3 regions of the Yersinia alsatica genome follow, and region 2 is predicted to be linked to each of the others. Evidence: predicted binding sites of a transcription regulator. Region 2 holds the regulator's gene; each other region holds the start of a gene.

Region 1 (4,290 bases), 1.6 Mb from region 2:
ATGTAGGTCATTGAGATAACCCGCTTCAACCGGCACAATCGGCTCATTGAAGGTAAACCAGTGTTTTACCCGATCACCAAACAGAGTAAAACAGATTTTGGCATAGCGTGCATAAGCATCAACTACTGCGCGACTTTCCCAGCCTCCCTTCTCTTGCATGCACAGTGGCATATCAAAATGGTAGAGGTTGATAAAGGGCGTGATGCCCTGCGCCAATAAGGAATCAATTACCGCGTTATAGAAGGTGACGGCTTTAGGGTTAAGCTCGCCGTCACCGTTCGGGATCAGCCTCGACCATGAAATCGATGTCCTGAAAGTATTATGTCCCAGCTGTTTTAACAACAGGATATCCTGCTGATAATTATCGTAAAAGCTGGAGGTGTTTTCCGGGCCAATCTGGTCATGAAAACGTTCTGGTGCAATGTCATACCAATAATCGAAGATATTCTTGCTCTTGCCATCCTGCAATGACGCCCCTTCAGATTGGGTTGCAGAAGTGGCACTACCCCACCAGAAATCATCGGGAAATTGATATTTCATTCCAGCCTCCAGCCTTGTACATTCAATAGGGTTACTGATTAAAATTTCAAGCTATCAGCTATCTCTTCTTCGCTTTGAACTTCACGGTCTATCTCGTTCTGTGCTTTGTTAGCAATAATCACAAACGGCAGATAAATCATGGTGGCAACCCCGAGGTTGAACAGACTTAACAGCATCGCAGCAATACTGCCGTTGGTATTAAAGAATGCTCCCAAGCCGACCGGCATGGTCCAAGGTGCAATGTTGGTGATTGGCGGAATAAAACCTGTGTAATACGCGATTGAGGTAATAATTGCCAAGACCGGCTGAACCAAGATAAACGGAATAAAGAACAGCGGGTTCATAATGACTGGCAAGCCGAACAAGATAGGTTCGTTAATCTGGAACACACTCGCTGGCGCACCCAGTTTTGCTACCTGACGATAATCTTCACGGCGGGAGCCGATAAAGATTGCAATAACCAGCCCAAGTGTTGCCCCGGTGCCGCCCAGGAAGATATAGGAGTCAACGAAAGGTTTGGCCCACATATGGAACTCTTTGCCCGCAGCTATTGCCGCTGCAACCGAACCATATTGGGTATAAGTGGCTACGTTTTCCAAGGCAAACGGCATCATGATGCCACTTTCCAGTGCCGATAAGGCCATCGCACCGTGTATGCCGAAGAACCACAACAGTGAAGAGCACATGACATACACCCAACCTACCACACTGCCCATTTTCGACAGCGGCGCTGAAATGGTATCCATGATGATCTGGTGGAAGTTAGTGCCATGCAATCCAAGGGAGTAAGCAATGACGCCCATAATGGAAAGAATGATAAAGCCAGGAATCAGGGCAGAGAACGAGCGGGCAACCGAAGTCGGCACACTGTCTGGCAAGCGGATAACCCAGTTACGCCGCACGATAAAGGCAAAGACCTCTGCCACTACCAAGCCGATGATAATACCCGAGATAATATTCGCGCCACCCAACCAGTTGGCACCAACGGCATAAGCATCGCCAACACTGTAAGGTGTTACGGTCATAAAGGCCGCGATGGCCAACAGAGCCGAAGCCAGCGGATCGACTCTTTTCTCTTCGGCCAAGGCCATACTGATAAAGAATGGCGTCATTAATGACATGATGCCGAGCGTACCGTTATAGACGTTGCCGCCAATTGCTTTAAAACCATTGAGGGTGGTAATGGTATCAGCATCCAAACGGATGCCCATCGAGAAGAAAAACGACCCTTCGCCAAAGCTTAAGAACACGTTATTGATAAGAACGAACATTGCACCCGTCAGGGTTAATGGCATCAGCCGAATAAACCCATTCTTGATAGCATTAATATGTTGCTGTTTGCCAATCTTAATGGCGAAGGGCAATATGACCCTTTCCAGAGAATTAATAAATGCGCTCACAGTGCTCCCCTTATTGTTTTGCTTTTTTTATTGCGGCAACAGCAGCTTTTAATACCCCTAAACCATCGACTTTGCCGTAAAGGATCGAGTCAATCACTTCAACGGGTTTGTTAGGGAACATTTTGGTGACTTCTGGCAACATGTAAGCAATCTGCGGCCCTAATAGGATGACATCGGCTTCTTTACCATGTTGTGCTGCCAGCGCTTCCGGGTAAGCATTGATAACCACTGGCACTTCATACTTCTCTGCTTGTACTTTCATTTTGGAAACCAGTAGCGAGGTCGACATACCGGCTGAGCAAAATAGATAAATTTTTTTCTTTTCCATACCCAACACCTTTTGAGGTTCAAAAGACACAAGTTATTCATATGCCAGTGCAATGGTGAATTCCCTTTATCTGTACTCTATCGTGCCCCTTGCCCAGCTCCATTGTTTCTGGTTGTCGGCAGTATACGGAGTTGACATACAAGCCAGTAATTCGAGCATCACTATAATCGTCTCTAATTGACTTTTCATATTGATGCTCTTCACATTTCTCAGCGATTACAATGTGATGCTCATCGCAAAATGATTATTTTTTTGCTCGGCGAATTAAGTTTAATTCATTTGTATTTCATATGGTTAGTTTTTATTTGCCTATTGATAAGCAACAAAATAAAACAGTAAAAATGAATTGAAACATCTGAAAGGATAAATTAGGGAATCTTATTGGTTTGATAATCGTTTCATCCAAACTTTTCCACTTTTTATCGCAGTTTTTGCTGGCGGCTTTATTCGTGAAGCGAAGTCCATGCCGCTATTTTAACTATCACTGCGTCGCTAATCTGCTGTTCAGCATCACAGGTTTTTGATTCGAAATAGCCGATTTTCTATTAATACTCTAAAGTTAACAGGTGTTTGCACATTTATGGAGTGAGTGATGACGTTATTTGGAAATAGAACACCGACCTATCGCCTGAGCTGGCAATTAGTTAGATTGCTCGTGCTCAGTGTGTTTATCTCGACGCCCGTGTTAGCCGCCCCTTCTCCCACCGTAACAGTCACTGAATTACAAGATGGACTTGATCATCCTTGGTCACTGGCATTCTTGCCTGATAACGGCGGAATTCTCATTACTGAACGCGCCGGGCAATTGCGTTTATGGCAGCCAGGAAAGCCATTATCAGCCCCGTTGCAAGGGGTGCCCGCAGTTTATGCCAAGGGGCAAGGCGGCCTATTCGAAGTGGCCTTATCACCGAAATTTACTCAAGATCGCCGCGTATACCTCAGTTTCGCTGAGGAGGGGAAAGAGGGAAAAGCCGGTACCGCAGTGGGCTATGGCCGCCTTAATCCTCAAGGCACAGCGATTGAAAACTTCAAGGTATTTTTCCGCCAACAGCCCAAATTATCGACGGGCAATCACTTCGGTGGAAAATTGGCCTTTGATGAGCAAGAGCATATTTTTATTACCTTGGGTGAGAATAATCAGCGCCCTACCGCCCAGGATCTGAGCTTACATCAGGGTAAAGCTGTGCGTCTAACCCTTGACGGTAAGGTACCAAAAGATAATCCATTTGCTAATAAGTCTCCCGCAAGGCCAGAGATCTGGTCCTATGGTCATCGTAATCCGCAAGGGTTGGCGCTTAACCCATGGAGTGGAGTGATGTGGTCCAATGAACATGGGCCTAAAGGCGGTGATGAGATTAATATCCTGATAGCCGGGAAAAACTATGGCTGGCCATTGGCTACTCACGGAGTGAACTATTCCGGCCTCGCCATCCCTGAGGCCAAAGGCACTCATGTCGATGGCACCCAACAGCCCGCATACTATTGGGAAAAATCTCCAGGTATCAGTGGCATGGCATTTTATGATGCCGCTCGCTTCCCCAGTTGGCAACATTCGTTGTTTATTGGCGCATTGGCTCAGAAAGAGTTAATTCGCTTGCAACTCGATGACGATAAAGTGATTTCCGAGGAGCGCCTGCTAGGAGATCGCGCTGAACGCATCCGTGACGTGCGCGTCGGGCCCGACGGTTATGTTTACCTGTTAACCGATGAGAGCAACGGTAAACTTCTGAAAGTCGGTCTCGCAACGACCCCATAGTAAGTCTGCTGCTGACAACAAAAAGCCGGAGAAACTTTCCGGCTTTTGCATTACTCCTAATACAGACTCTGTAACCTCAAATTACCGGTCTGATGAAGCTTGCCACAGATTTAGCTGACCGTCGGTAACATGCTGATCAATAGCGGTTAACTCTGCCGCTGTGAATGTAAGATTATTCAGTGCAGCACAATTTTCCTCAAGTTGTTCAGGCCGACTGGCACCAATCAAAACGGACGTCACACGGCTATCTTTCAGTAACCAGCTCA
Region 2 (4,290 bases):
CCAAGTATTTGGAGTTAAATCCCGGTTCTTGCATGGCCTGGTTCAGTGAACTTAGCACCGCATTACTGGCTTTATTGACCTGAAGCCGTTCATAGGCCAGTTGCCCAATATTCGGGTCAGGGGTCAGCAACAATTGTAGGATTTTCTGGTATTTCTCCAATGCCTGATGGGCATTTTTACGCAGCAGGCCGCTTTGCCACTGAGGCCACAACCACAGGGCGCTGGCAAAGGCCAAAGCACAGCCTATCAAGGTGTCGAGCAAACGCGGAACTAAGAAGTCAGCCCCTTCGCCGGTCAATAACTGCAAGATATACACCGCAGTAATCGTTCTGCCGATTACGGATAAACCGTAGTTTTTGCGCTGTACCAGACTGGCGAGCAAAGTGATGAGCAACATAATGCTCAATGTCGTCCCTTCCGGCATCTGTAAGTGCAATAAACCCGCCGCCAATATCAGCCCAATTAAAGTCCCCATGGCACGGTGATGAATACGTATCTTGGTGGCGTTATACCCGTTTTGCGTGACCAGCATCACGGTGAGTAAGATCCAGTAAGGTTTAGGTAAGTGGATCAGAGTACCGATGTAGCTCCCTGCGGCCAACGTCACCCCCATGCGGGCGGCATCGCGCAATGGACTGGATTTAAACGATAAATAGCTGACGAATGCTGGCCAGAGAGGTTGGGATAACTGACTGGCCATCAAGTCGCGGTCATATTGCGGACGGCGGTCACTCAGGATCTGGGTAACATGGCTGATGTGGTAATAGCAGAATTGCGCAACCGAATTGTCTGGATGCTGTTGGGCAATTTCTTCGAGTTCGACGAGTGCATCGCCAGCACTGAAATGTTCTTTCGCGCGGTGGTGGTAGAGAATATCGTCGGCAATGGTGCGCATCTGGGCCGAGATATTATCCATATTGCGGTGAAGCACCGTAATTATCGGGCTCTGGTCAATCAGCTCTTGCACTTTTTCTGGCTGATTGAGTGCCGCAGTAATGTGCTCCTGCAAATCGAGTGCCATCTGGAACAAGCCCACTAGCCGCTTTTGCTCAGTTTTAGTGGCATTCGATAACAAGTTAAATTGTTGATAAAGCTGATTAATTTTATCCATTATAGCTTGTTGCCTGTCGAGCAATGGCGGCATGGCTTTTTCTGGCTCAAGATGCTGGTCAAACAAACTGTATTTAGCATCGCAATAATCAGCCAGTAAACGATAAAGCTGGCTCAGAGGCTCGCGGATGGGTTGGTCTTTACAGAGCCGGAACCAGATCCAGGTAAAACCACCGTACCAGAGGGTCCCCACCGCACACATCAATGGTGCCTGCCAAATAGGTGCGCGCCCTACCATGCTGAGGCTGAATATGGCGGCGATCAGTGCGGCAGGTAACATGCGGCCATTGAGCGGGCTAATAGCACCAGAGACTCCGAGAGTGAGCGCCAACCCCAACATCACCCAAGGTAACGGAATATCCCACATCAGCAACTGCTGGGTTAGGAAGCTACTCAGGGTAAAAATGGTGCCGCCAATAATCAGGCGTCGGAAAAAATGTTGGTGTGGAGTATCTAGCGCGGCAATATTGCAGCATGCGGGTATCAGGGAGAACATTAATCCCAGCCGCAAATCGCCAATGGCAAAGCCCAATGCTGCGGGCAGGCAGAGAACCAATGTTTGGCGGAGTGCATAGTTAACTTCAGGATGATAAATAAGCCGTTGCCACTTCATGTAGGCCCCAGAAATTTATTAATCACACAAGCGAAGAAAACCAGTGCCGAGGGTAATCGGCACTGGTTTATGGGGAATTAACGGGTGCCGTAAACGACAATCGTTTTACCGTGTGCGGAGATCAGGTTTTGATCTTCCAGCATTTTTAGTATGCGCCCCACAGTTTCGCGGGAGCAGCCAACTATTTGACCAATTTCCTGGCGGGTAATTTTAATCTGCATCCCATCTGGGTGGGTCATGGCATCAGGTTGTTTTGCCAGATTAAGCAGCGTTTGTGCAATGCGCCCAGTTACATCAAGGAAGGCGAGGTTACCCACTTTCTCTGATGTAATTTGTAGGCGGCTCGCCATTTGTGAAGACAGGCGCATCAAGATATCTGGATTTACCTGAATCAGCTGACGGAATTTTTTGTAAGAAATTTCAGCCACTTCACAGGCGGTTTTTGCTCTGACCCAGGCACTACGTTCTTGGCCTTCTTCAAATAATCCAAGCTCGCCGATGAAATCCCCTTGGTTTAGATAGGAGAGAATCATCTCTTTACCTTCTTCATCTTTGATAAGCACCGCAACGGAGCCTTTCACGATGTAGTAAAGCGTTTCGGCCTTTTCACCTTGGTGAATTAGCGTACTCTTCGATGGATATTTGTGGATATGGCAATGAGACAGGAACCATTCGAGAGTCGGGTCTGTTTGTGGCTTGCCGAGAACCATTCGCTGTTATCCTCTGTTGTTATCGCTGCCTAACTTAACAGGGCTCAGAGTTCCCTGCACGGCGTGCTTATAAAATACACTTTCTCTTAGCATATTAATTTGCTCAACTGCCGAAAGGTATAGCCAAGATACGTACCGGATAGAAACCCTTCACTGAGTATTGATCACTACCCCATTTAATTCTAGAAACAACACTTTCGGTTCTGTTTGTAGCACAGGATGAAGCTACTGTCTTGTGTTGTATCGCTTCAGCATGATGAACATCGGGTTACATTGCCAGTTTGTAAATGAAAGGGTAGTCTGAATCAGAAAATTTAACCGGGAGCAAGAGTTATGCAGGCACGTGTAAAGTGGGTTGAAGGACTGACATTTTTGGGTGAATCCGCATCAGGTCATCAAGTTTTGATGGATGGTAATGCCGGAGACAAAGCACCAAGCCCAATGGAAATGCTATTAATGTCAGCAGGCGGCTGTAGTGCCATTGATGTCGTGTCTATTTTGCAAAAAGGGCGTAACGATGTGCGCGATTGCGAAGTGACGTTAACTTCACAGCGCCGGGAAGAGGCTCCGCGCTTGTTTACGCAAATCAACCTGCACTTTATTGTCAGTGGCAAAGGTTTGACCGACAAAATTGTTGAGCGGGCGGTTGAGCTGTCAGCTGAAAAATATTGCTCGGTTTCTTTGATGTTGGGGAAAGCGGCCAAGATTACCCACAGTTTTGAAATCCGCGAAATCGCGTAAGCAAACTCTACGTACTTGAAGCTGCGGAGATATTGGTTGCCACTTCAAGTACGTAGAAGATTAAATAATTTTCTTACCTTCCAACAGTTGCTGAACCAGCGGAGCCATGATCAGCTCCATTGCCAGCCCCATCTTGCCGCCGGGCACCACCAACGTATTGATATTTGATATAAACGACCCTTGCAGCATTGCCAGCAAGTAAGGGAAATCGATTTGATCCAAGCCTCTAAAATGAATAACAACGAAGCTTTCATCCAGCGATGGGATTGCTTTGGCGGCAAAAGGGTTGGAAGTGTCGACAGTGGGCACGCGCTGGAAGTTAATATGGGTACGCGAGAATTGGGGCGTAATGTAATTGATATAGTCGTCCATGGAGCGCACCACCGAATCCATCACCGCCTCACGAGAATGACCACGTTCGCCAGTATCCCGCACCAGTTTTTGAATCCACTCCAGATTGACTATTGGCACCACGCCGACCAGTAAATCCACATGTTTCGCCACATCATGATGCTCGGTCACGACACCGCCGTGCAGACCTTCATAAAACAGCACGTCGGTGGGTTCTGGCAGGGCCTCCCACGGGGTGAAAGTGCCGGGAATCTGGTTATAGGGCACCGCTTCATCATAGGTGTGCAAATACTTACGTGAGCGTCCGGTACCCAACGCGCCATATTGCGAAACACTCTCTTCTAACTGACCAAAATCATTGGCCTCTGGGCCAAAATAGCTAATATGCCGACCTTGATCCCGGGCCTTACGGATAGCGGCATCCATTTCGGGGCGGGTGTAGCGATGGAAGCTGTCACCTTCAATTTGCGCCGCGCGGATATTCAATTGCTGAAAAATCTTGCGAAACGCCAGGCTGGTGGTTGTCGTCCCTGCGCCACTTGAGCCGGTAACGGCTATAACCGGATGTTTAGTTGACATATTAGCTGTAACTCCATGGGGTTAGTTAACTCAGTGGACGGGCTGAAATTGCCTGTTTTTTTATGGTTAATGGTTATTTTTAGGGCAAAGTCTCCGGCTTGTCACTCTGATTTTACTTAAAGGCTCGCGTGACAAGGCAAGGGCTATTGGGACTCTTCTGCTCCAGCACGAAATGCGCCGCGCGGC
Region 3 (4,290 bases), 420 kb from region 2:
TGGAACACCGAGTCAGCCGAAGTGTAGAAAATCGGCTTCCCGGTTTTCATATGCTCTTCGCCCAGTTGATCAAGGATAACCGTACCTGAAGAGTGGCAGTTACCCAAATAGCCCGGTAAGTTGGCGCGTTTGACCAGTTTATCCAGTAATTCTTGGGGGAAACTGTTTTCCACATCACTGAAATAGCCCCAGTCGAACAATACCGGCACACCAGCAATTTCCCAGTGACCTGATGGGGTGTCTTTGCCGGAAGATAACTCGCTGGCATAACCATAGGCACCAATGATGTCTGCGTTCTTATCCAGCCCTACCGGGAATTTGCCGGTAGATTCTTCGGCTGCTTTACCCAAGCCTAAACGGCTCAGGTTAGGTAATTTTAACGGGCCGCTACGACCAATATCGGCTTCACCACGGGCGCAGGCCTCAGCGATGTGGCCCAAAGTATCGGCCCCTTCGTCGCCAAATTTCTTAGCATCAGCGCTAGCGCCAATACCAAATGAGTCTAATACCATAATAAATGTACGTTTCATCATTTTCTCCTGCATAGGTTCGCACGCTTAGCGGCTCCCCTTAAAGTATGGCGTTTATTCAGTAATACGGCGATAAACCACAGGGGTTTCTTCCGGCGCTTTATCACCCAAAGTAATTGCTGCGCGAACCGCATCTGCCGCCAGTTGCCAATCATCTTCATTATTGGCATGAATCACGGTTAATGGCTGTTGGCTGTCAACACGGGCACCCAGACGGGCCATGTCGGTAAGACCAACACTGTAATCAATAGAATCAGTTGCCCGACGACGGCCTCCGCCAAGGGAAACCACAGCCATACCTAGGGCGCGGGTATCCATGGCAGTGATAATACCCGGCCGCTCGGCAAATACGGGTTTGCTCAACATGGCGGCAGGTAAATAGCTGTCATAGCGTTCAACAAAATCGCTCGGGCCTTTTTGTGCCGCAACCATGCGACCAAAGACTTCCGCCGCTTTGCCGTTATCCAATACCGCTTGCAGTTTGGCTCTGGCATCAGCAGCATCTTGCGCCAAACCACCTGATAGCAGCATTTCGACACAGAGTGCCATTGTCACTTCCAGCAAGCGTGGGTTACGGTACTCTCCGGTCAGGAAGCGCACCGCTTCGCGCACTTCAACCGCATTACCGGCACTGGAAGCCAATACCTGATTCATGTCGGTCAACAGCGCAGTGGTTTTACAACCCGCACCATTTGCCACACTCACGATAGCCTGTGCTAAGTCTTCAGATAACTGATAAGTCGGCATAAAAGCACCTGAGCCAACTTTAACATCCATCACCAGCGCATCCAGACCTTCAGCCAGTTTCTTCGCCAGAATAGAAGCGGTGATCAGTGGGATGGAATCCACTGTGGCGGTAATATCACGGGTGGCATAGAAGCGTTTATCCGCCGGTGCCAGTGAGCTGGTTTGACCAATAATAGCCACACCGACATCCTGAATGATTTTGCGAAATGCACTGTCATCAGGGAAAATATCAAAACCGGGGATAGCTTCCAGTTTGTCCAATGTTCCGCCAGTATGTCCCAAACCACGGCCTGAAATCATTGGCACATAGCCACCGCAAGCGGCAACCATCGGGCCAAGCATCAGAGAAGTTACGTCGCCGACACCGCCGGTGGAGTGTTTATCCACAATTGGGCCGTTGAGGTTGAGGCTCTTCCAGTTCAGTACCGTGCCGGAATCGCGCATTGCCATGGTGAGCGCCACGCGTTCAGGCATCGTCATGTCGTGGAAATAGATGGTCATTGCCAAAGCAGCAATCTGCCCTTCGGAAACCACATTGTCGCGAATACCATTGATAAAGAACCGAATTTCTTCTTCGCTCAGTGGCTGACCGTCGCGTTTTTTACGGATAATTTCTTGTGCCAGAAACAAGGCATCCCCCTGCTTGACGTCAATATGGAAAAAGCTGCACTGCGGCAACCTAGCCCGCAGTGCATCTGCTCAGTGCAATCACTGTGAAAACGATTAGTAGCCGCTGGTTTTGCTGTCGCTTTGATGACCCAGTGTTGTCAACAAGCTGCCTAACAGACTGGAGGCACCAAAACGGAAATGGCAAGCATCAGCCCAGCCTTCACCCATCAGTTTATCGGCCAGTTGCAAGAACTGTGCGGCATCTTCAGCGGTGCGTACGCCCCCCGCCGGTTTGAAGCCGACGGTTTTCTCCACACCTAAGTCACGAATAGTGCGCATCATGATGTCGGCACTTTCCAGCGTGGCATTGACCGGCACTTTACCGGTAGAGGTTTTAATGAAATCAGCCCCCGCTTTGATAGCAATCTCGGAAGCCTGACGAATTAAATGTTCTTGTTTTAATTCACCCGATTCAATAATCACTTTCAATAACACATTCGCGGCAGCGCAGGCTTCTTTGCACACTTTCACTAATTCGAAGCCCACTTTATCGTTACCAGCCATTAAGGCGCGATAAGGGAAAACCACATCCACTTCGTCGGCACCATAAGCAATCGCCGCACGGGTTTCAGCCAGTGCAATAGCAATATCATCATTGCCATGTGGGAAGTTGGTCACCGTTGCAATACGGATCTCAGGTGTCCCCTGCTCACGTAATGTCTTACGAGCAATAGGAATAAAGCGAGGATAAATACAGACTGCCGCAGTATTGCCAGCAGGACTTTTAGCCTGATGACACAAAGCGATGACTTTATCGTCGGTATCATCGTCATTCAGGGTAGTTAAATCCATTAAACTCAGCGCGCGTTTGGCATAATCATTCAGATTCGCGCAGGCGGTTAAATCGGTCATAAAACTCTCCAACACTTTTCAGCTTCGGCACATTGCCAAAACTGAGCATTTATTTATGAGCGGGCAAAGAGACCGGCTTGGTCTCTCTGGTAATTAAGCTCAATACGTTGGCGAGCGGACTTGGTTCCTTGAAGATAGCCCCACGGATAACACCCTGGGTAGCAATTGAGATCCATCTCACCGCACTAACTCATAACTCTATTTGAACACGTTACACAGCCATGAGATGTGTTCAGATTCACACTAATCAATAGTAACTTGTAACGAGACTAAATTATATGTGATTAAAGTCACAAAATAACCTGATTTATGCCCTACTGACAATAAATGCCCACTCGCATCAAGAATAGCTTATAGGCAGGAATCCACCTGATTATTGGCATGAGCCACAAGACAATTAGGCGTTAGTCGCGCCGATAGTTTGGGGCGGGCAGCGCACCAGAACCGCAGCATACACACAGTATGTGACGGTGATGAGCACTGCCCAACGTCCCTACTTATTAATGAATAATATCCAGTAAATTAGTCTAATCAGAGAGCCAAGAAGAAGCCGGCAATAGTGGCGCTCATCAAATTCGATAATGTCCCTGCGGCCACCGCTTTCAGACCAAAGCGCGCGATGTCATGGCGCCGACCAGGCGCCATACTGCCGAGTCCACCCAACAAAATGGCAACAGACGACAAGTTGGCAAAGCCACACAATGCGAAGGAGATTATGGCTTTAGAATGTTCAGATAGCACCTGCAAACCAGCCGCTCTAACTAGCTCTTCGGACTGGAGATACTGACCGAAGTTCATAAATGCCACAAATTCGTTCACGATGATTTTCTGGCCGATAAAGGAACCTGCCACCATCGCCTCACTCCATGGAATGCCGATCAGATAAGCAATAGGTGAGAACACCCAGCCCAGAATCAGTTCCATCGAGAGTTGTGGGTAATCGAACCAGCCGCCAATACCACCCAGAATACCATTGAGCAATGCAATCAATGCGATAAAGGCTAATAACATCGCCCCGACATTCAACGCCAGTTGCATACCGGACGCCGCGCCAGATGCCGCTGCATCAATAACGTTAGCCGGGCGCTCATCTTCAGCAATCAGAGTGGTAGCATCGACGGTATCATGGGTTTTTTCAGTCTCTGGCACCATCAATTTAGCGAACAGTAACCCACCGGGTGCCGCCATAAAGGAAGCCGCAATCAGGTACTCCAGCGGTACGCCCATCTGCGCATAACCGGCCAATACTGAACCGGCAACCGAGGCTAAACCACCACACATGACAGCGAACAATTCAGATTGGGTCATGGTAGCGATATAAGGACGCACCACCAATGGAGCCTCTGTTTGCCCAACAAAGATATTGGCAGTTGCAGAGAGGGATTCGGTACGCGATGTCCCCAACAGCTTTTGCAGCCCGCCGCCTAATACCCGAATAACCAGCTGCATCACGCCGAGGTAATATAAAACGGCAATTAATGAAGAGAAAAAT

The links. The regulator CRP, encoded in region 2, controls carbon source genes, mostly activating them, when cyclic AMP is high. The targets are predictions, from matches to a motif close to ATGTGANNNNNNTCACAT.
Region 1: N0H69_RS08415 (PTS sugar transporter subunit IIB) is a predicted target of CRP. The motif match lies at 2,490-2,507, and genes of this name have one in related genera.
Region 3: deoC (deoxyribose-phosphate aldolase) is a predicted target of CRP. The motif match lies at 3,077-3,094, and genes of this name have one in related genera.

Annotation. Positions count from the first base shown of each region.
Region 1 is NZ_CP104006.1:1,904,788-1,909,077, reverse strand. Features, by position in the region: gene gmuD (6-phospho-beta-glucosidase GmuD) at 1-540, opposite strand, end outside; gene chbC (PTS N,N'-diacetylchitobiose transporter subunit IIC) at 579-1,940, opposite strand; gene N0H69_RS08415 (PTS sugar transporter subunit IIB) at 1,951-2,268, opposite strand; gene N0H69_RS08410 (PQQ-dependent sugar dehydrogenase) at 2,861-4,024, shown strand; gene mgrA (L-glyceraldehyde 3-phosphate reductase) at 4,106-4,290, opposite strand, start outside.
Region 2 is NZ_CP104006.1:273,966-278,255, forward strand. Features, by position in the region: gene N0H69_RS01090 (YccS/YhfK family putative transporter) at 1-1,723, opposite strand, end outside; gene crp (cAMP-activated global transcriptional regulator CRP) at 1,801-2,433, opposite strand; gene N0H69_RS01100 (OsmC family protein) at 2,767-3,174, shown strand; gene N0H69_RS01105 (phosphoribulokinase) at 3,235-4,104, opposite strand; gene N0H69_RS01110 (YheU family protein) at 4,248-4,290, opposite strand, start outside.
Region 3 is NZ_CP104006.1:698,066-702,355, reverse strand. Features, by position in the region: gene deoB (phosphopentomutase) at 1-530, opposite strand, end outside; gene deoA (thymidine phosphorylase) at 585-1,907, opposite strand; gene deoC (deoxyribose-phosphate aldolase) at 2,001-2,798, opposite strand; gene N0H69_RS03110 (NupC/NupG family nucleoside CNT transporter) at 3,330-4,290, opposite strand, start outside.